Regions from separate parts of the Alteromonas sp. ABH4_456 genome, predicted to be linked through region 2. Evidence: predicted binding sites of a transcription regulator. Region 2 holds the regulator's gene; each other region holds the start of a gene.

Region 1 (10,681 bases), 110 kb from region 2:
TCATCCACCACTACCCCGTTGATAATTTTCACAATGCCGACTTCGGTGATCCGGTGATACTGGCTGTTGCCGCCCGTGGTTTCGATATCAACGACAGCATAGGGCTGCTCCGGGTCACGGTACCAGCTTACCTGCGTTATTTGCACATCAAATCCGGCCTGCTGCAGCTTCTGAATACTGACAAGCTGGTTGCGGCGAAGCTGATCGCCGGGCGCCTTAATTTCTTCAAACCGCAGCGCCCCGTTTTCCACCACCATAATATCGGGAAAACCGTCACGCAGACTGGCAAAGTCCTGCGCCATCATTTTCAGCATGGCTGTCACCTGTGTAACCGGCGCATGTGTCAACAAGCCTTTGACCGGATCCAGCAATTTCGATCCCCACAGGAACAAGCTGTTCGATTCACCATAATGGGCAGCGGCCATGGCCGTTACATGCTTCATCAGTGCGTCTGCAGTAGTAAAACTTGCCAGCAGTTCATCAATTTTTACCGCAAATGAATCATAGAAAGCATTATTCTTCAGGCTTTGGGGACGCCGGTCGAAGGCAGTTACCGGCGCATCCTCTTCAAACAATAATGTCCAGAACGTGAGGGCAAACAGACTCCGCCACAAGCGATTCTCGGTTCGCCAGGCTTCAGCGCCGTGACGCTGATACCAGGCAATGACGCCCCGTTCAACAGACTGATTCTGACTCTCATCCAGTTGCAATGTGCGGGACGCGTTGCGCAACATATCAGTCACTATACTGGTACGCTTCTTATGATATTTGCGCTGATAAAAATCTTCTGCGAAAGCCAGCAATGTATCTGAGGGCGGGGTATCGATAATGCTTTCCAGGCTTTGCTTTACCTCGTCTTTCAATCCCTCTTTGTAAGCTTCCCGAATCCATTTTTCTTTTGCTGTGTCGCCGGGAGACTGCTCAAGAAAAGTCAGTGCAGCCTGCCGGTCGACAGAAAGCAGCTTTGACCCCAGTTTTGCGTGGTATTTTTCCGCCAGCACTGCTGAAATGGTGGAGAAGGTTTCCGGCACGGGGGCTTTTGCTGCTGCCAGACAGGCCTCATCATCAAGAAAATCCAGTTCGCCGGTGCGTGAAGCATAGTAAAAAGCAGCGCCGGCATCCTCCGGCAATTCGAAGCGTGCCTGATCAGACACAGCCTGGCCCCGCGTACGCATAATACCGAGATCACGCATGGAAAACTGATTCAGCCGCCCTTTAATGTTGCCGAAGAACAGAAACAGCAAATAACGCATAGTGGCATCGAAGCGGCAAAACAGTAAATGCTCCACCGACAATGACGCCGGCCAGCCATGACGTTTTATGCCATCGAATAAGTCTGCCATCAGTACACTTTTTTTAGCTGAAGCAGGCTGACCGCTGATCCCGAGATCATGCAGATATTGAAGAATATCAGCCTTGGTCAGCATACCGGCCAGTTCCTGCAGCGGCGCTTCTGTTACACACCCGAACCAGCCGGAGGCGGAAAGCGCATCTATTTGCTGCTGCGGATGCGGTATTTCTTCGTAGTAGAAATGCTCACGGTTGATGATGGCGTATTTGCGGTTTGCTGCACGGGCGATGATGCATTGCTGCGGTTCCGGCAGTGCATTGAAATCCTCAATAAAACGCCGCGCACTGTCGTCCAGCAATGCGCCACTGGCACCGTCGAAAAAGGACAAAAACTCTCGGAAGTGATCAAGATAATATTTTTCAGGCAACGTTTTACGCATCATCTGCACCGGATACTGTACACCTGACCAAGTGTATATTTATACAGCCACTTTAATCAACCCGCCGGATGCAGTTTCCTTACAATCCGGTTATCTGTTTTCTTCGTATATCAAAGGTTAGCAACATCATTTTAATCAGTTATCCGGAGTGGTTATGAGTCTGACGACACCTAAGTTATTTCACTGCCCCTATTGCATGGAGCCGAATGAAGTAGAAATTGATGAGCAGAACGATATCAATGTTATGCAGGTACTGGATTGCCAGGTCTGCTGTCAGCCTATTGAAATGACAGTGTTCAGTGACGGCGACAACCTGACCGTGCAGGTTGAGCAGGAGAATGCCTGATATGACTGACCCGTCCATGCGGCATTTTTCCTCTGCTGCTATTAATGAGCTGGAAAAACAGACCCGAACGAACCTGATCAACTGCTTGTCAGGCTACAAAGGGGCCAACCTTGTGGGCACCACTGACGGTAAACGGGATAACCTGGCCATTATCAGCTCTGTATTTCACGTGGGGGCGCATCCTCCTCTTCAGGGCATGTTGTTACGTCCGCATACTGTGCCACGGCAAACGCTGGAAAATATTCGTGAAACAGGTGTGTACACCATTAATGCAGTCAGCGCCGGCTGGACAGATAAAGCTCATCAGACTTCCGCCCGCTATGATGAACACACCAGTGAGTTTGATGCCACAGGCTTAACACCGCTGAAAGAAGACGGATTCGCCGCGCCATTTGTCGCCCAAAGTCCTTTGCGTATGGCCATGGCGGCAGAAGAAATAACCACGCTGCAATGTAATCAGACAGTACTGGTCATTGGCAGGGTGCTTGATATTTACGTGATGGAAGGGGCCACCGGTGAGGACGGACAACTGGATTTGGAGAAAATGAATCTTGCCTGTATCAGCGGGCTGGATACATACCACCTTGCGGAACCCATCGCCCGTTATGCCTATGCGAAACCGGACAAACCCGTCACGCTGGCAGGTAAAAACGCGTAAATGCACAGGTCCTGCGGTGAAGAAAAGTTAATCTACATCAAATATGTGACGGAACGATTTGGCAGTCCCGTAAATGTGTCGTATAACTATCGTCATGGTAAACCTGTCATCGCGGCAGGTTTTTTACGTTATAAGACCAAATAAAAACAAATCATTCTCGTTTAAGCTTTATGGGAGCAAATTATGAGTAATGTGAACCGTCGTGATTTCCTAAAACTGTCAGGCACCACACTGATCGGTTTGACGTTAGGTGGCACTGCACTTCGCGCACAGGCACAGGAGCAACTGCAGACCGACGACCCCACAGCACAGGCATTGAAATATACCCCGAAATCAACGGTGGAAGGGTCTCAGTGCGGTAATTGCATGTACATTCAGGGTGAGGACGGACAAGCTCACCGTCCCTGCGCCATTTTCCCGGGTAAACTGGTTAACACCAATGGCTGGTGCAGTGCCTGGGTAAAACGTCCGGGCTAAGTTTGAACCCGGGTAGTTGGATCAGCGGGGTAATACCCGCTGAAGCCAGCCTCCCGGCACACACCAGCGCCATACAAATGCCAGCGCATCCTGCTGATAAGTAAACAGCAAAGATACCAGTACCGCTGCCACATGCAGCAATCCGCACCACACAACCAGTCCGATTTCAGTTTGCCAGCCGGCTATCGCCGGAAACGTCCCTACAGTCAGAAAACACAGTGCCAGCGTCTGAAATATCAGCCTGCCCCCGGGCACATTTTCAATCTCATCACCGGTGACCGCACGGAAATGTTTCGGATTAGCCATAGAAAAGTGCAGGAAACCGGCAATGCAAAGCAGTAAACACAAAAATGTCATCATGCTGTCTGCTCCCCGGTGCTGCCCGCTTCCGGTGCAGGCCGTCTCCGGCGGGCAGGGCTGTCTTTGCGGCCTGACGGCGCGCGTTTTGACTTAGGTTCTGCCTTAAGCTTACTCACCGCATACCAGGCCAGCGCGGCCAGGATAACACAGGCTGCATCGAATATGATCCTTAACGTATCAGGCACCGGGACAGGTGATGTAGCGACATCCAGCAACGGAATAAAGGTGAAGAGCACTGCAGCCGCCAGCGTTTGCCAGAGCCAGCCTTTCCGGTCGCGTCTGAACAGTCCGGCTACCACACAAAGCCCCCACACAATGAAAAAGCTACGTATTTCCCAGTCACTGCGCGTCGCTAATTCTGCAGGCAACAGGCGGTTCGCCCAGAAATAAGCACCGGTAGCCACCATCAACCCGGCGATAGCGCCAATGTTCGTGCCTCTCACCAGTTCGAAACCTCTGCGTCCCATTTGCTTTTTGGCGCGCTTCTCTACCCAAAGGATAGAACCGGTCCCCACCATTAACGTGCCCAGGATACCGGCAAAAAAGAGCAGCCAGCGGGTAATACTGTCGGCAAAACGGGCCTGATGCAGCATATCCATATAGTTATAAATTGCCTGGCTGGTATTCGGTGCAGAAGACGCCTCTTCTACTTTAAGAATTTCACCTTCAGAGTTAAAAACCAGCCCGCTGTTCCCGCCACGACCGGCGGATAACTCAACACGGTTGGGACCGGATACAGAAAATGTCGCTTTATCTGTGCCCGGATTTTTAATGGTGATGCGGTCAGCAGGTACGCCCCATTCAGCAGAAGCACTGGCCATAACCTGTGCCAGCAGGGCGCTATTGTCCACAACTGGCGCTGCCGGCTTATGTTGTATTGCCCGCGCTTGCGGTGCGCCCCGTTGCGGCCCGCCCTGTCCCTGCGGACCTCCGCCACCGGGAGGACCACCATGTCCACCACCACTGCCGTTCCACGGAAGCAAAGTGCCTCCTAACAGTAACAAGCCGGAGAATGTGATCATCAGATGAAATGGCAGCGCCAGCACGGATGCCAGAACGTGCCCGTCTATCCAGGAAAGCAGCTTCTTCTTTGGCCTGAACATGAAAAAATCTGCAAAAATTTTACGGTGCATGATCACGCCGCTGACAATACCAATGAGCATCATCATGCTGACAATGCCGACAAAGGTCTCACCGGCAGCCCGCGGTACACCGTATAGTTCAAAGTGGAAGCGGTACAGAAAATTGCCACCGGCGGTTTCTCTCGGCGTCAGCTCCTCACCGGTAGACGCATTCAGCACGGCACGCTGCGAACGCATTTGCTGGCGATCTTCCCCGCCATTGCGCCAGCTTGCACTGACCGTTTCTTCTCTGGGTCCCGGTAAAGAAATTTGCCATTCCTGAGCCCCCGGGGCCTTGCCCTGCAGATAGCGGTACGCCACTTCAGCGCTGTTCTCAGCCGGCACAGACACATGCAATTCAGGCTGCATCCAGTGAGTAATTTCACTTCTGAAAAATGCCAGCGTACCGGTGAAAAATATCGCGAAAAGGATCCAGCCCGCGGTGATGCTGCTCCATGTATGCAGCCAGGTCATCGACTGTCTGAGTGAACCTTTCATTGCCGTCTCCCCTTCATGACGCTACACCGGACCACACCAGTCCCCACGCCGCTGCGTTAATTGCCAGCGCGGTGATGAAGGCTTTTACATGGTTATTGATGGCGAATATCCAGATGATATAAACCGTCCATGCAAGGAAAAACACCATACGGATAAAGGCAATTTCCTGGCGGCCGGACACCTCTGACCCGGCCGCCAGCAACAAACTGATTGCGGTAGCCGCCGCATAACCACCCGCCACCGCCAGAATGACTCTGACAGTTACCGTAAACGCAGGTGCTGAATAGAAAGGGAGATGCTGTGTTGTCATTATGATGAGTTCTTCACAATATTTTCCAGAGACTGAATATTGCTCAGTAAATCACTGCGTCCCGGATTCGATTTGTACACCTGACGAAGCAACGTCAGTGCATCAGCGTAAGCGTTCTGATTAATGGCGACCTGTGCCCGTCCCAGCATGGCCCGTTCTTTATATTCGGGGAGTGCTTCGGCACGCAGGTAATACATTTTTGCACGTTCGTCTTTCTTCTCTTTACGCAGAAGTGCTGCCAGCGTCATCAGCGCATCACCGTTCGCCGGCGCGGCTTTAATAGCAGTCAGCAGGTAGTCCTGCGCTTTACTGTTCTGATCCTTCGCAATGGCGAGGTTCGCCTTCATAACGTTCAGCATTGCTGTGTTACTGCTATCAAGGCGTTTAGCGTTTTTATCCAATGTACTGACCAGAGCACCCAGGTTTTGCCAGTCCTGACTGGCCGCCAGCCAGTTAGCAATACTTAACATGGTCTCTGCGCCATCACTGTTGCCGGCCAGCAACGTACTGACGTTATCGTTAAGCAGCGCAACCGCACGATGCGGACTGCCGGACTTCACATGAAGTTTTGCCAGAGTCGTGAGATTTTCCGCACGCTTTTCCCCCAGAGACAGCGCCGTTTCCAGGCTGCTGATAGCAGTGAGATCATCCTGACTTTTCATCGCAATCTGACTGCGTTGCAGCCATAACCTTGCGCTGTCTGGCTTTTCACTGAGCATTTCTCCCACCAGTGAAGACGCCTGGGGAAGTGCGTCACTGGCAATCAGCGCAAACAGCAGACCCTGCGCCCACTGGGCATTACCGGGTTCCAGCATCATGGCATTCTGATAGGCTGCGGTAGCACTGCGGGGTTTTTCCAGTTGCAGATTAAGGTATCCGAGCTGGCCATACACCTGACTGTCAGACACCCCGAGTGCCAGCGAAGCCACCACATGTTCACGGGCCTTTTCGTAAGCTTCATCAAGCATATAAATCATGCTCAGGCCACGGTGTGAAGTTGACGATGAAGGATCTTCCTTCAACGCCAGTTCGAAGTGTTTTTTCGCTTCACTGTTTTTCTTTAAGCTTAAAAACACCTGGCCCATCATTTCATGCAGCATGGCACTGACTTTTTCGTGTTCCTGACGGTAGGTGTTCCAGGCTTGCTCTACGCCTTTGAAATCCTGCTTTTGCAGCAACGGCTGTACGTTATGAAAGAACTCACCTTCGTCACGGTTTACTCTGTTCCTGTGGGCATCGCTTTTACCGGCGCGGTAACTAAATTCCCAGACCGGCTCTTCCAGCGATACTTTAACCTCTGCCTGCGCGCCCGCTGTGAAAGCAAGTAGTAACGCACAGCATCCTAATCGTTTAAACGTGAATTTTTTCATTATGCTTCAATCTCCACAGGCCAGATAAATCTTGCTCTGACAGCGTGATCGGCTTTGTGCGGAGCAGTGAATTTACTGCCTTTCACAAAGCGCTGAATTTCCTTATTAAGTTCATGATGCGGGTTGTCGACAATATCAATCAGGGTGACGTCACCCTTCTCATCAATCATTACATCCAGCTTCACCACAACCCGTTCAATACCGCGATGTTTCAGTTTTTTCGGGAACCGGATTTTTACCGGAGTCAGCAAGGTAGGTTTGCCGTCCAGTTCACTGAGAGCATAAGCCTCCCAGTCTATTTCCGGTGCAGCCCAGTCAGGTTGTGCCATTGCCACGTCCGGCCGCTCCGGTTTATCAATTTCAATTTCCGGATCCACCTGAATATCGGCCATCGATACCGGCGCACCAGCACCTTCCACCTGCATATTCACATCTGCCTGTTCAGTCACCTGCTGACTTTGAGGGGGCGGCGGCGGGGGCGGCTGTGCAATGGCGATATCAAGCTGTCTGACTTCAAGCTCAGGGCCGTCTTCACTGTTAAAGTAATAACCCAGAGTCAGTATTCCCAGCGACACCACCATGACACCGCCGCTGAGTAAAAATGCTGAAAGTTGCTTTTTCATTCTGCATCCTCACAATTTTGCTGTGGCAATGTTGACGTCAACAGCACCGGCCATTTTGGCGGCATCAATCACTTCCACCAGCAGATCTGTCGACACGGTTTTATCGACCTGCAGTACCACCGGACGCACTTCCTGCACCATCAGTTGCTCTACCGTTCCCCGTACCCCGGCAACACCGATGTTGGTGCTGTCGTACATCACCTCACCATTTGCAGTGATGGCAATAAGAATGGACATCTGGTCCAGCTTTTGTGCCGAGATGGCCTGGGGCTTATCTACTTCGACCCCGGTTTCTTTAACGAACACCGTGGAAACGATGAAGAAAATCAACAGAATAAACACCACATCCAGCAGTGGTGACATATCAATAGACTGAATGGGTTGTGCTTCCAGCCGGCGTTGTAATCGACTAGCCATGTTTCACCTCACCTTCCTGCGTATCGTGCAGATGTCCTTTCACATATGACAAACATAACCAGCCCGGGATGGCCATCACCAGCCCCAGCTGAGTGGTAAATAACGCATCGGCAATACCTGCAGACACGATTTGACTGTCAGCCCCGTCGGTCATCATGCCGGTAAAGCTGCCCTGTAATCCCATGATGGTGCCAAGCAGCCCCATCAGCGGCAACGCCCCTACCAGCACGGACGGCGTCATTAACGGGTCGCTGTCTTTACTGCGAACGTCCTTGTCGAACCGGTTCAGGTACAGCATCCAGATTTGCTGAAAGGCAAACCAGCCGGTCAGTACCATGACCCAGCACAAGGGGTTGCCGGTGAATAATTCAATCATCAGCCTGCTCCGGATGGATGTCCGGCCCCTGACAATTCAGTGTCAGTATCCCGCGCCTGCGCATCAAGCTCTTCCTGATGACTGTTGCCCTCGTCGCCACTTAAAATAAGTGCAAAGTTCTCCAGTTCTGTGTAGTACTGGCGCGCTTTGCGGCTAAGAAGAGCGTTCAGGATCAGTGCAGGAATAGCGACGATCAAACCCAGCTCCGTCGTCACCAGTGCTTTGGCGATACCGCCGGAAATCACTTCAGGGTCGCTTGAGCCGAATGATGTCATCATGCGGAAGGTTTCGATCATTCCGCTTACAGTGCCCAGCAGTCCCAGCAGCGGAGCCACAGCGGCAGTAACAGCCACAGCATTGATCCACTTATCCAGGGTCTGCCGGTCTTGTTGCAGTTGTACGAACAGCTGATCGTCACGGTCACGGAACGTTACCGCCTGCTCAGCAATTTTAAGTAAATCTTCCTGCATGCCTTTAAATTGGGCACGGGCCGCGCCACCTGACTGCAGAATCTTATCCAGCATCGCCTGGGACCGCACCGGAATCACTTTAGGCAGACGAAGCAGTTGCACTACTTTAAGCAGACCGATAACCGTAGCAATCAACGCGAACAGTAAAATAGGGACTACCCAAATACCGCCTTTCACCACGTGCTCAATCACACCTTCGTTTGCAGACTCACGGGTAAGTGCACGGCCAAGGGTCGGGTCCAGTACAACGGTGCCCGCCTGCTCCTGCATAGTTGCCGCCAGTCCTGAGGGCAACATCCCTTTGGTTTGCAGTCTGCCGGATACGGTTTCAGCCAGTCCTACCGCATCATTATGTTTAAACCAGGTAACCGGTCCTACCGACAGTGACGGTACACTGGCCAGTTCACCGTTTTCCAGCACCAGCGTACGGGGCTGCCAGCCGGGCAGAGAGGCGGTTTTCACTGCAGCGTCAGACACTGCCGCCATTTTCGCGGCGGTGTCCATGGCGTTGACTTCATTAAACGGTAAGCCCTGCTGTTGCAGGAATCGGTTGAGCAGGTTCTGTTGATAGGTTTGCTGTTCTTTCCATTCAGACAAGCGTTCTTCCAGCTTACTCAGACTCAGTGTTTTTTCATCTGCGAGACGGCGGGCGACCGCAGTCTTGTCCCGTAAAGACATCACGTCTTTTTCTAACTGACTGAGGGTGGAGGACAACGAAACCCGCTCTTTTACGATGCGTGATTCCGCGCTGTTCAGACTGCGCTTCGCGCTTTCAATTTTGTTCAGCATGTCCTGTTGCTGTGCACCGGCACCAGCAGAGGCCCACGCCAGCATAATAAGTAGTAAAGTTCTTTTCATCTTAACGACCTCCGCCACTTACCGGATTTTGCGCAGTAAAAGGCAAAGGCAGTGCAATAAATTCAGGTTGCTGACGGCGCTCGAAAACCGCCAGTGCGCGGCTGATGGCTTCACCATCAACACTGTCATCGAAGTGCCATGTCCATTGTCCGTTCTCCGGGTAGCCGGAACCGGCCACACTACCGTCGTTGTTTGCAAACCAGGCCAGCTGTGACCCCAGGTATAACTGTTTCACCACCACTTCTTTACCGTCAGGCGCCGTGAGCACGTCTTCGTTTACTGTGAGCTTGCTGTCGAATTGTTCCAGCCGGGATAATTTAGCCAGTGCGACCTGCAAAATTTGCGAAGGGTTGTCGCCACCGTCACCGGCCAGCGCAGCATCTTCCTTGTCCCAGTTGAACTTCAGGGGAGGTGGCAGACTTTCATATAAACTATTGATGCGGGTAACCAGAGAAGATAATGCACCTGTTACATCAGCCTGCTGACTTTCAAGGGTGTTTTGTTCGGCCAGCAGAGCATTCCGGCGGGCATCCACGTCATCCTGTGAATCATTACTGGTCGCAAGAATCTTCTGCAACTGCGATTTTTCAGCTTTCAGCAGGTCGATCCGCTGACGGACCACCGGTTCCTGTTCCTGCCAGTCCATGACCAGCTTGCGCTCCTGCGCCTCAATGTGCAGCCACTGGCGGGTCAGTCCGTCCATATCATCTGTCACGGCAGCCATGGCGTTACCGGTCAATAGTGATGCAGTAAGCAAAATACCGGCACTGCATGTAGCCGGTATTCTCAGATGCCCCATTTGCATTGTCTTCATTCCCGTTCCCTTCATTACAAAAAACCGGTAACACAAACACTGTGTTACCGGCTGGTATCATCAAAAGTGGTAAGTTGCCGACAGCAGCCAGTTACGGCCCGGCTCGTTATAGGTATTCGCCCCTGCGTTAGTTTGCGTACCTTCACGTAAAATCGTTTTATCAAACAGGTTCTTCACTGAGATGGTAAAATCGATGTTTTTGTAGGTATACACACTGTTCAGGTTAACGATGGTGTAAGGGTCACGCGGTTCA
Region 2 (10,681 bases):
TAATGACCCGACAGTCAGAGATAAAAATAAAGAAAAGGTGCTCAGTGCAGTGGCCGTTACCGGCTACCGGCCGGACCTCAATGCCAGGCGCCTGCGCACCAAACAGTCTTATCTTATTTGTCTCTTATATATGGACTATGCCTCGAACTCCTATTCGGCGAGACTGACATCCGGTGCTATCGAAGTGTGTGACGAAGCTGGCTACGATTTACTGGTGCGGCCGGTAAAAGACAGAACCTCGCTGGCGGAACAGGTTAAGGCACTGGCGGAACGTTCAAACCCTGACGGTTACATTCTTACGCCACCACTGTGTGATGATCAGGGAGTATTGTCAGTCATCGAAGCTGAACAAAAACCGGCGATTAAAATTCTGCCTATGTCACTGGACGCCAACAGCTGTGTCTCCTGTGACATTGTGGCCGGCGTGAAAGAGGCGGTGAGTCATTTACTTACGCTGGGGCACCGCCGTGTTGCGATCATTAATTTTAACAATGTACACGGTGGCTTACTGCGTTATCAGGGCTATGAAGAAGCGCACCGCGATTTTGATATTCCTGTTGATCCATCGCTGGTTTTTCAGGGCCCTATGTCGTCAGATGAAGAATATGAAAAGATTATCCGTCATCTGCTGTCTGGGGACGATCGCCCCACCGCATTTTTTACCTTCAATGATTATCTTGCCACTCTGGTTTACAAAGTGGCCAGCCAGCTGAAATTGCGGATCCCTTATGATGTATCGGTGATAGGTTTTGACGACGACCCTTCCAGTAAGAATCTGTGGCCACCACTCAGCACTGTGCACCAGCCGGTGGGCAATCTGGGACGCGCAGCGGCCGGCAAGCTGATCCAACAGCTTGTGTTGCATCGTCCCTATGAAGAGAAAGAAGATCTGACTTGTAAATACGTGCAGCGAAGCTCCTGCGGGCCGCTGCTCTGATATGAATATGCCGGTTGCTATCCCGCCCTCCGGAAGCTGCTCATGCTGACATCTTTCCAGAGACAGGCCTATGCATCCGGTGCTTTTACTAAAAGTACACTCTGGAACTTTACTGATTTACTGCTGCTTTATTATTTTGCCGATATACAGGGACTGGGGGCAGCGGCAGCGGGCCTGATCCTGATGGTGTCTCTGCTTGTATCCGGCGTGCTGGATATCTCGCTGTCTCTGCTTCTCGACAGATATAATTTGCACTACCAGAAAGTCATCGCCTCAGGTGCGCCGCTGACAGTACTGTCGTTCGCTATTTTGTTTTATCCCCTGCCGGCCGGTGCGGACTATCTGTTTACTTTTTATCTTGTGGTGACCATCCTCTTTCGCATTGGTTATGCACTGGTAGACATACCTCACAACGCGATGATGGGGTCACTGACCAGAGACAGCCATGAGCGGACACGTCTGTCTTCATCCCGCATTTTTTATAATTCCTGTGCAATCCTGCTCTTCGCCGCATTTGCCGGCGATACACTTGCCATGCTGGAGTCAAAGGATAACGGGATGCGGACTATCTTGCTTATCACGGCAAGCGTGTTCATGCTGGTGAATATTTATTTATGTATTTTGCCGGTCTGGCGGGAAGGTAATCTGACAGCGGTCAAACACCCGCCTCCGCTCAGTAAAGCATTCCGTGCACTCCTGCGAAATAAGGCATTCATGGTACTGGCGGTATATTCATTACTGCCGTGTATCTTTATTCCGGTGTTCTACAAATCCGGCGTTTACTTCGCAAGCATGCTTTTTCACGACGAGAAGCTGACGACCTGGTTCATTATGAGTCTGGCGGCAGGAAAGCTGGTGGCGCTACCCTGGTTTAACCGCCTCTCACAGCGCATGGAAAAGCATCATGCCATGATCCTTGCGCTGGCCGGGCTGGCTGTGACTTTCCTTAGCTTTCTTCTGCTGATCCCGGCCACGATGACCGGTGCATGTGTTTATTTCGCTGTTTGTGGTTTTTTCTCAGGCGGACTGCTGGTACTGGTGTGGTCAGCATTACCAGACACCATTGAATACGGTGCCAGGGATCAGGGGATACCTAATCAGGCGCTTACCTTTGGCGCATTTCATCTGGTGATGCGGATAAGCGACGGGCTGTCTTTTGCTGTGATTGCCGGTGCGCTGGAATATGCGGCGCAAAGTGCAAACGCTGATATTGAGTCTGTGCTGTTTGTCGAAATCATTTCGCTGGTAGCCAGCGCAGGCTGTCTGCTCGGGGCTGTGGTGCTCTGGTTTTATCCTCTCACCCGTGCGGTGCATAACGCGTTAGCTACTGAAAAAGATAAATAATGACGCCCAGAGTAAACGGCGACATTACGACCTTAATTGAGTGAGTAAGGTCTGTCTTGCGTGAGCAACGCGGACTTGACGTAAAGCACTGGGTAACCAAATTAGGTAGTAGTGAATTTCATGTGTACCAACTGGCGAAGGGATCTCCATGAGTTCGCTTTGAGCAATTTGCTGCTGACATAAGAACTCGGGCATAACAGACCAACCAAAGCCTTGTGCCAGCAATTTACGCTGGGCACGCAGATCTTGACTAACAACAGCAGGCACCAACGATGCAATACTAATTTGATTTTTTAGCAGCCAAGGCTCGATCAAAGATAACTCCAGGTTATAAGCCAATAAAGGCTCGGCACGAATCGCTTCGCCAAAGTCTTGTGCTGACAATATGCGCTTTACGGTACTTGGAGCGGCCACTGGGAGTACTTTACTGGTATAAATCAGCTCGCTTTTTAAACGATCATCTAAGACTGGGTGGGCTGAGATTCCCAGATCACAGTGCCCCTCAAGTAACATGTCCGACACCATACTGCCGTTACCGGTGTGCATACGAATTTTCACCCCCGACTCCAATAACGGTAGCATCGGTACACTGAGTATCTCAGCTATAAAATCCGCATGTCCGACTATCTGCAAGACACCAGAGATGTCCATTGATCGATCTCTTGCTGAAGCCAAAGCCGCCTCTGCTGCTTCCAGCTTATCACCAATGCCCATGGCTAATTCATCCGCTGTGGAGGTAGGCTCGACGCCACTAGAAGAACGTTCAAATAAAGGTCGCCCAATGGCCACCTCTAGTCCTGCAATGAGCGAAGATTTTGGGCACCGTAGCTTATATCAGTCCTACGTGGCCGATATGGTAACGACCAGCAAGATGCTGCAACACGCGATCGATAATCTCGATACCTGGATGGAGGCAGAACAAACCGCCTCACCTGATCCTGAAATGCACACTGAAATACAGTTTCAACCGTTAGGGGTTGTTGGTGTCATTAGTCCCTGGAATTTTCCAATCAATTTAGCATTTGGACCGTTAGCTGGCGTATTCGCAGCCGGTAATAGCGCCATGTTGAAGCCTTCTGAGCTGACGCCTGAGACTTCAGATTTATTGGCTGAATTAGTGGCCCGTTATTTCGGCCCTGAAGAGCTAACCGTCGTACTAGGAGATGCGGATGTTGGCCAAGCTTTCAGCCACTTACCTTTCGATCATTTAGTCTTTACTGGTAGTACCGCTGTGGGTAAGCATGTGATGCGGGCTGCTGCAGAGAACCTTGTGCCAGTGACATTGGAGCTGGGCGGAAAGTCACCAGTTATGGTGGCCAAAGGTGCTGACCTGAGCAAAGCCGTTGAACGCACATTAACGATTAAATCCTTTAATGCTGGTCAAATTTGCCTGTCACCAGATTATGTTTTGCTGCCTGCAGAACAGGCTCAAGCGTTCAAAGACCAAGCGCGAGAATTCATGGGAAAAACTTTCCCAAGCATTCAAGAAAATACCGACTACACCGCGATCATTAACGAACGCCATTACCAGCGCTTAGTCGATCTATTAGAAGATGCACGTCAAAAAGGCGCCGAGATCATCAATCTTGCGCCGCAAAATGAACCGGCTTACGACGCCTCTAGCCGTAAAATCGCTCCGCATTTGGTGATTGGGGCAACTGACGACATGGCGATCATGCAGGAAGAAATATTTGGTCCATTGTTGCCCATTCGTCTGTATCAAGAAGAAGACGAGGCAATTAAGTACATTAATCAACACCCTCGTCCTTTGGCCGCCTATTACTTCAATGAGGACAGCACAGCACAGCAAGCGTTTGCGCAACAAACGACTTCTGGGGCGCTGGTCATCAACGACGTTATGACCCATGTATCTATTGATGAGCTGCCTTTTGGTGGTGTGGGCGCGTCAGGTATGGGGGCTTACCATGGTATTCATGGCTTCCGCCAGTTCTCTCATGCCAGGGCGGTGGTAGTACAAAGCGAAGCGGGTACATCAAACCTTCGCTTGCGAGCACCGTATGCAGACAAACAAGCAGCCGTAGACGCTTTTTTTAATCACTGATTCACCCATATTGATAAAAGATAGAGAGGTTTATATGAAAATTTTAATGGTACTTACATCGCATAATGAGCTGGGTAACACCGGTGAAAAAACAGGCTTTTGGTTAGAAGAGTTTGCCGCACCTTACTACACCTTTTTAGATGCAGGTGCTGAGCTGGTGTTGGCTTCACCTCTGGGGGGACAACCACCTCTGGACCCGAAAAGTGACTTGCCTGACTTTCAAACCCCTGCTACCGAGCGATTTAAACAAGACGAGCAGGCGCAGCAAGTACTGGCGAATACCGTCAAACTTGAAAACGTATCACAAGCAGATTTTGATGCAGTGTTTTACCCTGGCGGTCATGGCCCTCTGTGGGATCTTGCCGAGTCAGATCAGTCTGTTTCACTGATCGAAGCGTTTGAGCGGGCAGGCAAGCCAATCAGTTTTGTGTGTCATGCCCCTGGGGTCCTGCGTCATGTAAAAACTGATAACGGCGAGCCGCTTATCAAAGGTCGTAAAGTTACTGGCTTTACTAACGGAGAAGAAGCGGGAGTGGAGTTGACTGATGTGGTGCCATTCTTGATAGAAGATGAATTCATTCGTCTTGGCGGTCACTATGAAAAAGGTGCGGACTGGGAGCCTCACGTAGTTGAAGATGGCCGATTGATTACAGGCCAAAATCCAGCCAGCTCCGAAGCTGTCGCGCAAGCCTTGATTAAACAACTTGCATAATTCCCCTCAAATCTAGCCGGTGGCGTTCTGATTAGGAGGCCACCTGGCGAAAATTTCTTGATAAGAAGATACCTTTTTATTCCCAAGGAGAACTAAAACAGCGTATTACAATGTATAACTAATGCATATCGTTGCAATGAAAACCAGGCGCTGTTAACTGCGCCCCTTGAATAAGCGTAATAATTTCGCCGGCAGCTCTTGTCAAACCAGCGCAACTGTATATACTCACAGGAACTGTATAGAAAAACAGGGCTGTTTATGCGTCCACTTACTCCAAGACAAACGGAAGTTCTCGAACTGATCAAAACCACCATGCTGGAAACCGGCATGCCGCCCACCCGTGCGGAAATTGCGAAGCAATTAGGGTTTAAATCAGCTAATGCAGCAGAAGAGCATTTAAAGGCGCTGGCCCGTAAAGGTGTTATCGAAATTCTGGCGGGTACCTCACGGGGTATAAAGCTGAATATTCCGCTGGAAGCAGAAAACGATGAAGACGCAGGCTTACCGTTAATCGGCCGTGTTGCGGCAGGTGAACCTATTCTGGCGCAGGAACATGTGGAAATGCATTACAAGGTCGACCCTGATCTGTTCCACCCCCGTGCAGATTTCCTGTTACGTGTAAACGGTATGAGTATGAAAGATATCGGTATTCTGGATGGTGATTTACTTGCCGTTCACCGAACTACTGACGTGCACAATGGGCAGGTTGTTGTTGCCAGGGTTGATGAGGATGTCACGGTAAAACGTCTGGAAAAACGCGGCCGCGAAGTATGGCTGCATGCAGAAAATGAAGAATTCGATACCATCAAGGTAGATCTTGCTGCTGAACCATTCAACATTGAAGGTCTGGCCGTAGGTGTTATCCGCAATGCTGACTGGATGTAAGTCTTTTCGCTAAGCGCGGTGCAATAACTATTGTGTGCGCTGGCCACAGCGTTGAAAAATTAGAAGGGCGGTGATGTGAACCATCATCGCCCTTTTTCATTACTATTGGCTGGTATGTGCAAAGTGCAGTGTCTTGAGCGCCAGCAGAAAAACATCAGCATTGTCTTCACCACTGACATTTTTTACTACAGTAACCGCTGTTTTATGTTCACGGCAAAGAATGGTCATTGTAATGCCGCCCATACTGCCACCTGAGTGCATCACTGCATCAGGAATATCGTCCATCAAAGCCAGCGCGCTCACATTATCTTTATACGCTTTACGTTGTTTGTAATCGCCAAAACCGGTTTTCCAGCCTATGCCGAAGCCCACGGTTTCACCATTGTTAAGCCTGGCAGGAGTAAACATGGCGCGGGTAGTCTCTGGTTTCAGGTAGTCGCTTGCCACATGGGCTACAGCAAACCGGACAATATCTGACGGCGTAGAAATAAAACCGCCGCCGGCCCATTTATAGCTGTGATCCGTTTGTGGCGCATTAATCAGCTCACCTTCGTGTACGGTGTAAGGTCTCGCCCGGTGATCGATGATAGTGTACTGGTCGTCAAATACCGTGTTGTCCAGTTTCAGCGGCGCGAACACTTCTTCGTTTATGATGGCGCGGAAATCCCGGGACGAGTCAGCCCCTTCCATTGCGGCACTGACCAGTGTCCAGGCAAACGTTGAATAACGGTGATCTGTGCCAGGTGCAAACAGCAGCGGATCATCTTTAAACATCGCCAGTGCACTGTAGATATCCGGATAACTTTCATTCAGAAGGAATTCATTGGCACCTTCTTTGTAGTGCCTGATGCCTGCTGTATGTGAGGTAAGCTGGCGCAGAGTAATGACCGGTTTATCAGCAGGCCATGCGCTGACGTATTCAGTTACCGGTTTATCCAGATCAATGTAGCCTGCTTCTGCAAGGCGCATTAATCCGGCGGTGGCGATGAGTTTAGAGACACTACCTATACGCACCTTGTGATCTGTCGTCATCAGTGCTTGGTTTTCCACGTCGGCAAAACCGTAGCCTTTAGCCATCAGCATGCTCTTATCGTTGCCCAGTGCCATGGTTATACCCGGCACTGTGTCATGACTTACCGCTTCTTCAAACAGAGCGTTAATAGCGCCGGAAGGAAGATCTTTGGCAAAAACAGAGGGTGTTAAAAATAACAGAAAAGAGGAGAAAACAGCGCGGCGCAACATAGAAGCAATCCCTGACAATAAAAACAATCAGACTACCGCAGTTAACAGGCCGCTACCAATAAAAAAGCCCGCTCGCGCGGGCCGGGCATCCGGACGGTGATGCGAAAACTTATTTAGCTTGTGCTTCTGTGGTGATGTGCAGCGTGACTTCGTCACTCACATTCGGTACATACATATCAATCCCGAAGTCAGAACGCTTGATGGTGGTCATTGCATCAAAACCAATCGCTTCTTTCTGTGTCATCGGGTGTACACCTGAACCATTCAGAGTGACATCCATAGTGACGGACTTAGTCACTCCTTTGATCGTCAGATCGCCGGTCACTTCCATCGTCTTATCACCTGTCATTTCAACATCTGTACTGGTGAAGGTGGCAGAAGGAAACTTCGCTGCATTGAACCAGTCAGCACCGACAAATTCTTCATTCAGATTTTTAACAAATGAATCAATGGTATCAATTTTCACCGACACATCGATTTTGCTGTCTTCCGGCGCGTCTTTGTCAAACACGATGGTGCCTTCAGCGCCGTTGATGGCGGCTGTCGGATTAGAGAATCCGAAGTGATTCCATGAAGCGATAACGCTGGTGTGAGTAGGATCAATCTGATAGCTCACAGGCGCCGCGAATGCGCCTGCACTGATTAAACCTGAAACTAATACTGCCGGGATAAATTTATTCATTACACATTCCTTTCATAACGTTGATGTCACAAGTGTGAGGACGATTTACTTACCTATAATACGGCGTTCCTCAAATACGGATGTGTCGAAGATCTGAACGAAACATTCGAAATATCAGAATGAAGTGCTTTGACCCTGTTTCTGAGGCCACCCCGGCCATTTATTTTTTCAGAAAGACTAGACACAAGATGAAATCTGTTTAATTCTTATACCGTTGTTAACGAAAAAATAACAAAAAGAGATAAAAATTAACAGGCGGCTAGCCTGATACGACAGGGTCCTGTGAGCAGGGTATTACACAAGATCCTCCATCACGGAGGTGTTGAGTGAAGAAACTCGTATGTAACGCAATGATGGTTTGGGGGTTAGCGATGACTGTTATTCCGGCGTCGCTGCAAGCAGAAACCATGGCAACATCAGACCGGGCAGGTGAAATCAACCTGAGACAAGGTGTCACAGACATCAGTGGACAGGTGTACGACCTGCATATGCTGATGTTCTCAATTTGTGTGGCCATCGCTGTGGTGGTGTTCGGAGTGATGTTTTACTCCATGTTCAAGCACCGTAAATCCCGGGGCGCCAAACCGGCGCACTTCCACGAAAACGTGAAAGTAGAAATCGCCTGGACAGTCATTCCTTTCCTGATTCTGATTTTTATGGCCGTTCCGGCAGCACAAACCCTCATCGCTATGGAAGATGCCAGCGAACCTGAAATGACGGTTCTTGTCACCGGTTCCCAGTGGAAATGGCATTACAAGTACATGGACAGCGATGTGTCCTTTTACTCCATCATGGCCACACAGCGTGAGCAGATTGAGAACAAATTCGAAAAAGGAGAAAACTACCTGCTTGAGGTAGATCGTCCTCTGGTCATTCCTACCGGACAAAAAGTTCGCTTCCTGATCACCTCTGACGACGTTATCCATTCCTGGTGGGTGCCAGATTTCGCAGTAAAGAAAGATGCTAATCCGGGCTTCATCAATGAGGCGTGGACAAAAGTGAATGAGCCCGGTATCTACCGTGGACAGTGCGCTGAACTGTGCGGGAAGGATCATGGTTTCATGCCGGTAGTGGTGATTGCGAAGAGCCCAGATGAATATAAAACCTGGATGACAGAGCAGGAAGCCATTGTGAAACAGGCGAAAGAAGAAGAGCAGCGCCTGCTGGCCATGAGCATGAGCAAAGAAGAGCTGATGAGTACCGGCGAGAAAGTGTACAACGCGACATGCGCAGCCTGCCATATGCCTAACGGTCAGGGGTTGCCGGGCGTTTTCCCTGCACTTAAAGGCAGTCAGATGGTATTGGAGGATCAGAAAGCGCACATCGATATTGTGCTTAACGGTAAAGCAGGCACGGCCATGCAGGCGTTTGGCAAGATGCTGTCCCTGAAAGATATTGCCGCTGTGATTACCTACGAGCGGAATGCCTGGGGAAATAACACCGGCGATGTGATCCAGCCTAAAGACGTTAATGCAGTAGCAACCGGTAAATAGGAGCGTGCGATGAGTAAAGCAACTGAAACTATGACGCCGGAGCACACTGCGGCACATGATGAACATCACGATGATCACCACGGACACGGCGCTCCGGCAGGCCTGATGCGTTGGGTGCTGACAACTAACCACAAAGATATCGGTACGTTATATCTGTGGTTCGCCTTCATCATGTTTCTTACCGGCGGCGCGATGGCGATGGTGATCCGCGCCGAACTGTTCCAGCCCGGTTTACAAATCGTAGACCCGAATTTCTTTAATCAGATGACCACAGTGCACGGCCTGATCATGGTATTCGGTGCTGTCATGCCGGCGTTTACCGGTCTGGCTAACTGGCTGATCCCCATGATGATTGGCGCACCGGATATGGCATTGCCCAGAATGAACAACTGGAGCTTCTGGATCCTGCCGTTTGCATTTTCCATGTTGTTAGGTTCACTGTTCATGGAAGGCGGTGGCCCGGCTTTCGGCTGGACCTTCTATGCGCCGCTGTCGACGACATACAGCAGCGACAGTACCGCGCTGTTTGTGTTCTCAGTCCATATTATGGGGATTTCCTCCATCATGGGCGCAATCAACGTAATCGTGACTATCTTTAATATGCGTGCGCCGGGTATGACGTGGATGAAAATGCCACTGTTCGTCTGGACTTGGCTTATTACTGCATTCCTGCTGATTGCTGTAATGCCTGTACTGGCCGGTGCAGTGACCATGGTGCTTACCGATAAATTCTTCGGGACGAGTTTCTTTGATGCTGCCGGCGGCGGTGATCCGGTGATGTTCCAGCATATTTTCTGGTTCTTCGGGCACCCTGAAGTCTACATCATGATCTTGCCGGCTTTTGGCATTATCTCGCAGATTGTGCCGACCTTCGCCCGCAAGCGCCTGTTCGGCTATGCCTCCATGGTGTACGCCACTGCCTCCATCGCCCTGCTCTCATTCATTGTCTGGGCTCACCATATGTTTACCACAGGTATGCCGGTGTTTGCTGAAATGTTCTTTATGTTCGCCACCATGCTGATCTCCGTACCCACCGGCGTGAAAGTGTTTAACTGGGTGGCCACTATGTGGCGGGGTTCCATGACCTTTGAAATCCCCATGTTATTTGCTCTTGCCTTCATTGTGCTGTTCACCATCGGTGGCCTGTCCGGATTGATGCTGGCAATCACACCTGTGGATTTTCAGTACCACGATACTTACTTTGTCGTGGCCCATTTCCATTATGTTCTGGTGACCGGAGCGGTGTTTTCCATTATGGCGGCGGTGTATTACTGGCTGCCCAAGTGGACCGGTAAAATGTTTGATATCACGCTGGCTAAGTGGC
Region 3 (10,681 bases), on a different contig from region 2:
CCCACACCGCCTAATTTCGATGGTGATGAAGACCGAAACGGAAAGCGGAACCATGATGAAATCAGGTTGATGGCTGACTATTTGTCACCGGATAAAGGCGAATATATTATTGATGATGAGGGTAAGCAATCCGGTCTGCCGGAAAACACCCGTTTCGTACTGGCGGGCGATTTCAACGCTGCCGATGCGGGTGATAAACACCGGCCCGGCGTCATAGAACAGCTTATTGATAACCGGTACGTGAACGGCAATGTTATCCCGGAAAGTGAAGGTGGCCGTGAACATTCAACAGAGCCTTACGGCCGCAGGTTCACTGCACACTGGGGGGCAAGGGCAGATTACGTTTTACCGTCAAGATATGGTTTTGAAGTGACCGGTAGCGGTGTTTTCTGGCCCGAAAAAGCCAGTCCGTTGTACCGTCTGGTGAAAGATCGTGAAGCGAGTTCTGATCACCGCCTGGTCTGGCTGGACGTCAAGTTTACCGGTAAGTGATCAAACAGGCCGGGCAGATGTATTTCTGTCCGGCCTGCAAGGATTAGCTGCGGTTGCTATTGTTACGTCTAATTACTTTGCTTTCCAGCGCAGGATTAGCAAGCTCAAGTACAACGGCGCGCTCTAAAATGATATTGCCGTTAACAACCACATCTTCCGTGATTGAAAGCACCGGTTGTTCGGATTTTTTCTTCATCCAGCCATTTTCAGTTTCTTCAAATACGATGTCGCCGTAGATACGGGTATTGCCTGACAAGCTGACATCACCGTTTTGCGTTGTGACTGAGCCTTTTATCTCGCCATCCGGCACCGTAATGTCGCCATTCACTGTTTCCAGGTCGCCTTCCACCAGACTATTCACAGAAAGCCCGATATTGCCGTTTACCGTAGACATATCACCAAACACATTCAGGTTTTTACCGGCATTGATATCGCCGTTAACCGTACTCGCTTCATTGATTGCAGCGTTATCTGCAATACTGATATTGCCATTCACCGTACTGACATCTTCAGCAACAGTAAATGTTTGCAAAGTCACGTCTCCGTTGACGGAAGACACATCACCAGCATGGCGGCCTTCATAGATGGTTACCGATCCCAGCACACTGCTTACATCGCCGCCATCGTGATAATCACCGTTACCCCCGACATTGATTACACAGCCTGATAGCGTGGCAGCACATAAAAGTGATAAAGCAATAATTGAGCGATTCCTGTTTAGCATTCTATTTTCCGTTTTGTAGTGATGTGTGTCCGGTATGGCGTTAATACTCCCGATTTTGCCGGGAAGGATTCACTTAATGATGAGCAATAACCGCACACGAATGAGTGTTAAAAGTATGACAAGTTCAGCAATTGCTGAGCCAAAAGTGATTATGTATTTAAAATCAGGGGGTTATGGATTTTTGGCGTTCAGGGAGAGGGAAGAGCGTATCCGGGAGTAGTCCGGAACACCACATTTTGGTGTTCCGGACCAAAAATGCTTACTGATCGAGCGGGGTATTAAAATCTTCTGACAATTCGAAGTCACCTTCTACGGTGGTCAGCACATTACCGTCGAAATTAAGTACCAGTTGCTTCTGGAAATCTTCACCGCGTTTGGACATACCGCGCTTCATATCGTACACGTAATACCATGTGCTCTTATCAAAAGAGTCTTCAACAACAGGGTGGCCAAGAACATAAACAACCTGCTCTTTGGTCATGCCAACACGCAGCTTTTTAACGTCACGTTCGTCCAGAAAGTTGCCCTGTGGCACATCAATCCGGTAGATCCAGTTGTTACAGGCAGTGGTGAAAAATACAGCGGTTAACAAAATAGCGATTTGATACAACTTCATGCGTGAGCTTGTCCAGTTATGCTTTGATTATAGTGACAGGCATTACCTTTGCCGGCAAACCAGTGTCAGAATGCGGCTGTCGCAAAATAATGCGCGACAGCATGCTACCCAATCACCTATGACCAATCAACCGCTTATTAGTTCGATTCTGCACTTTCTAACAGTTCTCTGGCATTTGCCAGTGCTGATTCGGTTACCTTGTCACCGGCAAGTAACCGGGCCAGTTCGTCTATCCGGTCCTGCTTCGTTAATGGCAACATCTGTGTTTCTGTTGTACTGCCATCACTGAACTTGGTCACAAACAACTGGTTATGGGCCTGTGCAGCAACCTGAGGTAAGTGCGTAACACACATAACCTGACTCACTTTACCCAACCGGCGTAATAAACCACCTACAATGGCGGCGGTAGGGCCGCTGATCCCTGTATCGACCTCATCAAAAATCATGGTCGGTGTTGCGTGTTTGTCGCTGGTCAGTACCTGAATGGCAAGCCCGATACGAGACAGTTCACCGCCCGACACCACTTTCTCCAGCTTGTCTGCCGGCTGACCGGGGTTAGTGGATACCAGGAAAGTCACATCATCCAGTCCAGACGCTACAGGCGTTTTGTCTTCCTGATAATCGACAGCAATATCGATTACCGCATGAGGCATATTCATCTGACGGATTTGCCCCTGAATCGCTTCTGCCAGCTTAACCGAAGCAACCTGCCTTGATGCCGAAAGTGCCTCACAGGCCTGACGGTAAACTTCTTTTGCTTCAACGACCTCATGTTGTAAATCTTCAAGACGATTCTCATCCTGCTCCAGACCGGCAAATTCTGCAGCCAGTGCCTGATGATGCCCGTACAGTTCTTCAGGCATCACAGTATGCTTACGTGCCAGTTCCATGGCTTTGCTGTAACGGGATTCCACCTGTTGCAGCCGCAGAGGATCTATTTCAAGGTCATCGCAATAGCTGCGTAATTCTCTGGCCGCTTCTTCCACCTGAATAGAGGCATCGTTCAGCAAGGCAATAATCGGCGTCAGGGCGCTGTCGTGTTCTTCCAGCTCAGACAGACGGTCAAGACCATTTTGAATAATGGATAACGCATTACCCTCATCATTCTCATACAGGTTATAAAAACTCGTTTGCGCCTGTTCCAGTAATGTCTGGCCGTTACTCAACCTGCGGTGCTCAATTTCAAGCTCATTAAATTCGCCATCTTCAATGGCAAATTCATCCAGCTCCTGGACCTGGTAGGCCAGCAGTTGATGGCGGTCAGCACGCTGTTGTGCCTGTGTTTCCAGATTTTTCAGTTCCGATTGCTTCTGCTTCCACAAGCGGTAGTTATCTGACACGGCGCTCAGCAAGGCAGGATGCGCGGCATACTGATCCACCAGCTTTCGCTGGTAATCGTCTTTCAAAAGCTGAAGGTGCGTGTTCTGGCCATGGATAGCAATGAGGTACTGGCCGAACTGTTTCAGCTGTTGCAGCGATACCGGTGTGCCGTTAATGAACGCTTTCGATCTGCCTTCGCGGGAAATGACACGGCGTACAAAACAGCTGTCGTCATCTTCATCCAGCAATTCCTGCTCATCCAGCCAGGCCAGTGCCGCTTTATGGCCTTTCAGATTAAAATGGGCAACGATTTCAGCTTTAGGCGCGTCTTTACGCACCGCGCCGGCATCGGCCCGCTCACCCAGACAAAGGCTGAGTGCATCAATGGCAATAGACTTACCCGCACCGGTTTCACCGGTGATGGCCGTCATACCCGACTCAAGATTGACAGATAATTGCTTAACAACAGCGAAATTTTTGATCGACAGATTAACCAGCATGTGTTCACCGCAGTATGTTTATACAGTATGTGTAAATATATACAGTATTTTGGCTGTGTAAAGTGAAGTTTTTAAGGCGGCATGAAAATGTTGTTATCTACGGCCGTGTTTGAGGAGTTCTTGGCAGGTAGTTTGGTTTGGAGAAGGTTTTAAGTGATGCCTTTTACAGAAGTATCTGATTTTGTCGATGTTCGCTTAGAGCGAAATATAGTCATTTCATCCCTGAGAATTACACTTAGACAGTGGTTCAGGGTATGCGCTTATTGGTTACGAATATTGAGCGAAAATCATTAGGGAAGATGCGAATAAGTGCTGAATGTGAGATCATAGCTGCATAGTAAATCACAGCCATTACAGCCCATGAGCCAACAGTTAACTTTTGCCGATAGTGAGTTTTCTAGCAAACGTCGCCAGACGAGAAAAGAAATTTTCTTATCCAGAATGGATAACCTGCTGCCGTGGTCTCAACAGCTGGAAGTGATTGACCCCTTTTATCCTAAAGCAGGCAATGGTCGCCGTCCGTATGCGCTTGAGACCATGTTTCGCATTCATTGTATGCAGCAATGGTATAGCCTTGGTGATGAAGCAATGGAAGATGCGTTATATGAAATTGCTTCGATGCGTCAGTTTGCACAACTGTCGCTGGATAAAGCCATTCCTGACCGTACTACCATTATGAACTTCCGCCACTTGCTGGAAAAGCACAAGCTGACTCGCAAATTATTCAAAACCGTCAATCAATGGCTATCGGAGTGCGGTGTCATGATGACGCAGGGCACACTGGTGGACGCCACGATTATTAAAGCCCCCAGCTCCACTAAAAATAAAAAGAGTGAACGTGACCCGGATATGCATCAGACCAAGAAAGGTAATGAATGGCATTTCGGCATGAAAGCCCATATTGGTGTGGATGCCAAGAGTGGCCTCACCCATAAATTGGTAACCACCGCCGCCAATGAGCATGACCTGAATCAGATGAAGAACCTGTTGCATGGCGGTGAGGAGTTCATCTCTGGCGATGCTGGATATCAAGGCGCAGAAAAGCGGGAAGAACTTAAAGACACGGATGTTGAATGGCTAATTGCTGAGCGTCCCGGCAAAGTTCGGGCGCTGAAGAAGCATCCCCGCAAAAACAAAACGGCCATTAACATCGAATATTTAAAAGCCAGCATCCGGGCCAAGGTTGAGCACCCGTTTCGCATTATCAAATGTCAGTTTGGCTTTTTCAAAGCACGTTATAAAGGGCTGATGAAAAATGACTCACAGTTAGCCATGTTATTCACCTTGGCGAACCTGTTTAAAGTAGACCAAATGCTACGACGACAGCCAAGATTTGTCTGAAATCCGGGAATAGCCCGGAATAAGGTCGAAATCCGGCCTAAAATAGCGGTATATTGGCCTAAACTGCAAAATTAGAGTTTAAAAATTAGACAGGTGATGCTGCGGCTTAACTAAGCGTTAAACTGCGTATTTTGCTTTACTCAGCAAGGTTCATTGCGTTGACCGCTGCGGCCGTGTTTGTATAAGTCGTAGCGCTGATTGTTTTTAATATTGCTATGAACCTGTCTGCACCACTTCCTCTTGAGGACGACGGCATTGGTCTCCGCGTAGTCGTCTCTCATGAAGGTTTTGGTATGGCTTTCGGAGGCATTGTGGCAATTTTCGTTTCTGTACTGGCTTTTGTTTTCTCAGGTTTCTGTGCTGCTGTGGTAAGTTGCGAACACAAGTTGTCGTTAAAGTAATCGCCGCCTGATAGTGCAATGTTTCGCGGCCAAATTCGTGTAAGGTTTGTTTCATGAGTCTGGAAAGTCATTTCTGCTTACTGGCTGAATATAATCAGTGGATGAATTTAAAGGTTTATGAATCTGCTGGGCGTCTAAGCCGGGAAGATTTAACGGCAGATCGCGGTGCTTTTTTCAGATCTGTGCTGGGCACGCTTAATCATATTGTTGTCGCGGACATTATCTGGCTGAAACGATTTGCCACACACCCATCCTGTGAGTCTTTGCTGCTCGACATTGTTGACCTTCCGAAACCGGCAAGCCTTGATCACATTCTCTATGACGACTTTGAGGCATTATCTGAGCGCAGGTATTGGCTGGACGATCAGATAATCAAATGGACTGGTGCGTTGACCGCTGACGATCTGAATTTCGTGCTCAGCTATCGGAACACAAAAGGCATCGCTGCTAACAAGCGGTTTGCGAGTCTGCTTCTTCATTTCTTTAATCATCAAACCCATCACCGTGGTCAGGTATCTACTTTGCTATCGCAGGCGGGTGAGGATGTTGGGGTTACCGATTTACTTGCGCTGATCAAAGAAGAAATTTAACAGGGTTATTCTCAGGCATCCGCAAAAAGATATCTGATAAACACTATGGTCTGCAAAGCTAATCTGAATGAATTGCCAGGTGCGTTCAGAACCGGAAACTGGTAATTTGAAGCAGAGCGCGATGAATCAAAATTCACAGATGAAGGAACAAGGCAAATGCCATTCACGGAAGAAGAAAAAAGTTGTTTACTTGCAGTCAAAGGCGTAGGTCCAACAGTGCTGAAGCGCTTTGAGGAAGTTGGGCTGGATTCCTTTGAAAAACTCGCCAGCCACAATGCTTCAGAAGTCGTCGCACTGGTATCTTCCATGCTGCAATCGAGATGCTGGACGAATACTAAAGCGGTGGAGGCGGTGGATGCCGCAATCCAACAAGCAAGAACAGAAATCAGCAACTGAACGGTGTGGAAGCATGCCAGTATCAGATATCACTTTAATCACCCGGCCGCCCGACGCGAAAGCATTTGCTGTCTTGCGGGAGACTGCAGGGTGGAATAATCCTGCGGTGGCAGTCATTCAGAAGAGTATTGATAATTCATTGTTCTGGGTTTGTTTGTATTCAGAGGAAACGCTAATTGGCTGCGGGCGGCTGATTGGTGACGGGGCGATGTACTTTTACCTTCAGGATGTCATCGTGCATCCTGATTTTCAGGAACTCGGGCTCGGAGCCCGGATAATGGAATCAATAAACGGATACATTGCAGAACATTGCCAGGCCGGCTCAACAGCGGGCCTGTTAGCAGCAAAAAGAAAAGAAGGCTTTTACGCCAAATACGGCTTCACTGAGCGAAATGGTGAGCCGCTGGGACACGGAATGAGCCGTTTTATTACGGATTAAGATTTGAAAGCATCTACCCATTCAGAAACCTGAAGGAAAAGGAGAGAACAATGCTGTCAGCCGGATTTTTATTAACGTCTCTGGTCATGGTGCTGATGCCGGGCACGGGTGTGTTGTACACCGTGGCAACGGGCCTTTGCCATGGAAAAAGGGCGAGTTTCTTTGCTGCGCTGGGTTGTACGCTGGGGATTATTCCTGCGCTGCTGGCCAGTAGTTTCGGTCTGGCCGCTATTTTCCATGCCAGTGCGGTAGCTTTTTCGGTAGTGAAATATGCCGGGTGTGCTTATCTGTTGTATCTGGCCTGGCAAATGTGGCGCTCGTCCGGGCCACTGGCGGTGTCCGGTGAAGCGCAGGGTGAGGCAGGGTATGTAAGTTTCATGATAAAGGGATTTTTGCTGAATATCCTGAATCCGAAATTGTCTATTTTCTTTCTGGCATTTCTGCCTCAATTTATCACCGGCAGCGACAGTACCATTGCCGCCAGTATGTTACTTCACGGCTCCGTGTTTATGCTTATGACCTTTGCTGTTTTTCTGGTTTACGGCGGGTTATCCGGTTTATTCAGCGCCCGGGTTTTAAAGTCTGAGAAGGTGAGTGTTTTCATACAGAAATTCTTTGCCACCAGTTTTGCTGCGCTCGGGCTGAAACTGGCGTTCAGTGAGCAACGTTAAAGAAAGTGGCGTCGTCCCGTTACTGGAGTGAAGAAAATTCGTTCAACTTCGTATTTAATGCGCTTGTCGTACATTACCTTGCGCGAATATAGATTTAGTGTAACAAATAACATGATATGACCCTGGAAACTGCAACCGGATCAGGGGTAAAGTAAGCTTGTCCGCAGGGACGGATGCGTAAACTATCACACACCACATTTACCGTATCTTAATGGAGAAAAGAATGAAGCAACTGCTCAAGACCGGCCTGATGGCAGCAGTCGTGGTTACAAGCCTGACAACCGGCAGCGTTCTGGCTCAGGAAGCTGCAATGAACGAAAAACACGCGAAAGCGGCAACCAAGTACAGACATGCGCTTTACACACTGGTAGCCAGCAACATGGGGCCTTTGGGCGGCATGGCGAAAGGCGCTATCCCGTTTAATCAGGAAGTTATTGAGACCAATGCAATGCGTCTGGAACAACTGGCTGACATGATGGCAGATTACGTAAAGGTTGATACGCGCAAGTTTGATGTAGACACCGAAGCAAAAGATGAGATCTGGGAAAACTGGTCTGATTTTGAAGGCAAGATCAGCGCGCTGAAGTCTGCTGCTGCTAATTTACAGACTGTTGCTGCGGCAGGTGACGAAAGCAAATTCGCTCAGGCAATCGGTAAAGTAGGCGGTACCTGCAAGTCTTGCCACGACGATTACAAAGCTGATTAATCAATAAAAAACGGTACGGATTATCCGTAATGTTCATTTAATGGCCGCTTATAGCGGCCATTCGCGTTTTTAGACGTCGTATTCCGGCATGATATCGCAATTTACAAACCTCTGTTTGTAGAAAAATGGTTCTTTTCCTATGCTTAAGGGGGGTGATCGCCGCAGGAAAGATTTTTAGTGATTCATGAGAGGAATGCCGGTATATGGATGAGTCGTGGTTAACGGATGAAATAAGCCATGGAGGACGTTCCCGGATTTCGGACGTCCTGAATTCGCTTATTCAGAATACCGCCGCAGAGAACGCCTGTATTATTGTTGCCACAGTGGCAGAGCAGGAGCATGCAGCATCCTTACAGGGTAAAATTCTTTTCTGGCAAATGAATGACACCGCGTCATTACCCGTCGCTTGTGTACTGGAACAAACCGGCGCCTCTCCGTGTTTGCCCGTAAGCTTTAAAGATAAAACGACAAAAGCATTTTTCTCACTGGCGGTTCAGGTTGTTAAACACGACGACATTGCACTTTTTGTCGCCTGTTATTTTCCGCACCAGAAAGCATCAGACTACGATATGGCCTTTCTGGAGCTTAGTGGTGAGCGTGTGGGGTTGATTGCCGAATCGGCATCATTGCACCGTGAGGGCAGCCTGAAGTTACTTCACGACAGACTGTCGCTGTTTGATGAAGTCTCCGAGATGTCGTCTACCGGCGGCTGGGACTATGATGTACAAACCCAGCAAATACACTGGACTAATGAAACCTACCGGCTGTTCGATTTCGCCAGAGATACCCGCGTTACCCTGTACCGTATTCTTTCCTGTTTTCCCTCTGAAGCCAGACGAAAGCTGATTAAAGCCATACAGATGCTACTGGCCTCCGGAGTGAGTTATCAGTTTGAACTGCCTGTGATCACCCGCAAAAAACATAAACGTTGGGTGAAATTGTCTGGCAAGGCCAGAAAGCAGAACGGTGAAATCGTGAAGATTTTCGGCTCTGTTCAGGACATTACTGAGCACAAGCGCCTGTCGGAAACAGAACAGAATTACATCGAATACTTAAACACGATTCTGGACAGCATGAATGATGCGGTACTGACCGTTGATGAGCTGGGCACCATCATTACTGCCAACCAGACCGTTGAAATTCTCTTTGGTTACGAGCCTGAGCAGGTTATCGGTGAAGACATTTCCTATTTACTGCCTGGGCCGCCTGATGATGAGCAGATTGAGTTTGTCCGTCAGCACTTGCGGCCGGGGCTTGGCGCTATTTTTGGTAAAGAGTTGTCGGCGAAGCACCGTCAGGGCAAAACCTTTCCTATTGAAGTGTCGGTGTCTGAAGTTGAGCAGGTAAGTCAGTCGCAGTTCGTTTGCGTGATCCGCGATATTACCGAGCGTAAACAGGCGGTGGACAGCATCTATCAAATCGCCTTTTTTGATGAGGTTACCCATCTGCCTAATATCAAATCCTTCGAAAAGGATTTACGCCGTCTGATCATCGCCGCGAAAACCACTAAACGGCAAATGTACTGCTGTATGCTGGATATCGATAATTTTGCCCAGTTTAATTTGTCATTCGGCAAAGAGACCGGTGATTACATTTTGCGAATTTTCGCCGGACGTATCAAAAAAGCCATTTCCTCCCGTTTTCAGGTATACAGCGGACTGGGGGATAAATTTTATATTCTGTTTAAAGAACCCTTTGATGAGTCAAAAGATGCTGCCACCATGGATCTGATTGATTCTATAGAATGGGGCGTGCACAGTGAGTTAGGCAAAGAGTTTACCCTTCATGGTCATTCACAACTGGTATCAACCTCGCTGGCATCGACCTATGTTCACGCGCAGGATGCCAGCTATGAGAAAATTACCGGTATTCTGGATTTCGGTACGAGGCAGGCCAAGAAGCAGGGACCGGGCGGCCGTGTCACCCTGGAGCGTAACGAGTTTAATGCCTACGACAGACACAATTACATCAGTCAGAGTTTTGCTCATGCTCTGGAATACAACGAATTCTATTTAGTGCTGCAACCCCAGTACGACAAGCACGGTCGTATTTTGTCTTCTGAAGCACTGCTGCGCTGGAATGAGAAACGGCTGGGCTTCATCAGTCCCGGTGAATTCATCCCCATTGCTGAGGAAAGTGATGCCGTAGTGGATATTGGTTACTGGGTAATAAACGAAGCCTGCCGCCTGCTGTCAGAAATGAAATCTCAGGGGCTGGAAACGACCCTTTCTGTGAATATCAGTGGCAGGCATATTGCCCGTGCTGATTTTTCTGACCGGCTGCTGGAAACGATTTCAGAGTGGCAGATTAACCCGGAACAGCTGGTGCTGGAGATCACGGAAACCACACTGGTTACTACCATTGATCTGGTGCGAAAACGCATCGAGCGGTTGTCACAACTCGGCTTTGCTTTCTCCATTGACGACTTTGGTACCGGCTACTCCAGCCTGAGTTACCTTAAAGAACTACCCATTACTGAATTGAA

The links. Region 2 encodes LexA, which represses DNA repair genes until DNA is damaged. Its sites were predicted from a motif close to TACTGTATNNNNATACAGTA; they were not measured.
Region 1: a site for LexA is predicted at 1,760-1,779, ahead of ACXAG2_RS04495 (exonuclease domain-containing protein). Genes of this name have one in related genera too.
Region 3: a site for LexA is predicted at 3,661-3,680, ahead of recN (DNA repair protein RecN). Genes of this name have one in related genera too.

Annotation. Positions count from the first base shown of each region.
Region 1 is NZ_JBSWXO010000002.1:334,113-344,793, forward strand. It holds gene ACXAG2_RS04495 (exonuclease domain-containing protein) at 1-1,733, opposite strand, end outside; gene ACXAG2_RS04500 (zinc ribbon domain-containing protein) at 1,885-2,076, shown strand; gene ACXAG2_RS04505 (flavin reductase family protein) at 2,078-2,734, shown strand; gene ACXAG2_RS04510 (high-potential iron-sulfur protein) at 2,918-3,211, shown strand; gene ACXAG2_RS04515 (DUF3325 domain-containing protein) at 3,233-3,571, opposite strand; gene ACXAG2_RS04520 (PepSY-associated TM helix domain-containing protein) at 3,568-5,190, opposite strand; gene ACXAG2_RS04525 (hypothetical protein) at 5,204-5,500, opposite strand; gene ACXAG2_RS04530 (tetratricopeptide repeat protein) at 5,500-6,870, opposite strand; gene ACXAG2_RS04535 (energy transducer TonB) at 6,870-7,493, opposite strand; gene ACXAG2_RS04540 (ExbD/TolR family protein) at 7,503-7,910, opposite strand; gene ACXAG2_RS04545 (MotA/TolQ/ExbB proton channel family protein) at 7,903-8,286, opposite strand; gene ACXAG2_RS04550 (MotA/TolQ/ExbB proton channel family protein) at 8,286-9,614, opposite strand; gene ACXAG2_RS04555 (DUF3450 family protein) at 9,616-10,428, opposite strand; gene ACXAG2_RS04560 (FepA family TonB-dependent siderophore receptor) at 10,489-10,681, opposite strand, start outside.
Region 2 is NZ_JBSWXO010000002.1:445,826-456,506, reverse strand. It holds gene ACXAG2_RS05050 (LacI family DNA-binding transcriptional regulator) at 1-937, shown strand, start outside; gene ACXAG2_RS05045 (MFS transporter) at 980-2,281, shown strand; gene ACXAG2_RS05040 (substrate-binding domain-containing protein) at 2,306-2,995, opposite strand; gene ACXAG2_RS05035 (coniferyl aldehyde dehydrogenase) at 3,063-4,343, shown strand; gene ACXAG2_RS05030 (type 1 glutamine amidotransferase domain-containing protein) at 4,378-5,055, shown strand; gene lexA (transcriptional repressor LexA) at 5,314-5,940, shown strand; gene ACXAG2_RS05020 (serine hydrolase domain-containing protein) at 6,043-7,182, opposite strand; gene ACXAG2_RS05015 (YceI family protein) at 7,292-7,864, opposite strand; gene coxB (cytochrome c oxidase subunit II) at 8,272-9,357, shown strand; gene ctaD (cytochrome c oxidase subunit I) at 9,367-10,681, shown strand, end outside.
Region 3 is NZ_JBSWXO010000001.1:477,916-488,596, reverse strand. It holds gene ACXAG2_RS02255 (P1 family peptidase) at 1-492, shown strand, start outside; gene ACXAG2_RS02250 (DUF4097 family beta strand repeat-containing protein) at 536-1,216, opposite strand; gene ACXAG2_RS02245 (outer membrane protein assembly factor BamE) at 1,476-1,832, opposite strand; gene recN (DNA repair protein RecN) at 1,970-3,652, opposite strand; gene ACXAG2_RS02235 (IS5 family transposase) at 4,013-4,993, shown strand; gene ACXAG2_RS02230 (hypothetical protein) at 5,209-5,394, shown strand; gene ACXAG2_RS02225 (DinB family protein) at 5,448-5,984, shown strand; gene ACXAG2_RS02220 (helix-hairpin-helix domain-containing protein) at 6,141-6,380, shown strand; gene ACXAG2_RS02215 (GNAT family N-acetyltransferase) at 6,394-6,819, shown strand; gene ACXAG2_RS02210 (LysE family translocator) at 6,870-7,490, shown strand; gene ACXAG2_RS02205 (c-type cytochrome) at 7,714-8,196, shown strand; gene ACXAG2_RS02200 (putative bifunctional diguanylate cyclase/phosphodiesterase) at 8,400-10,681, shown strand, end outside.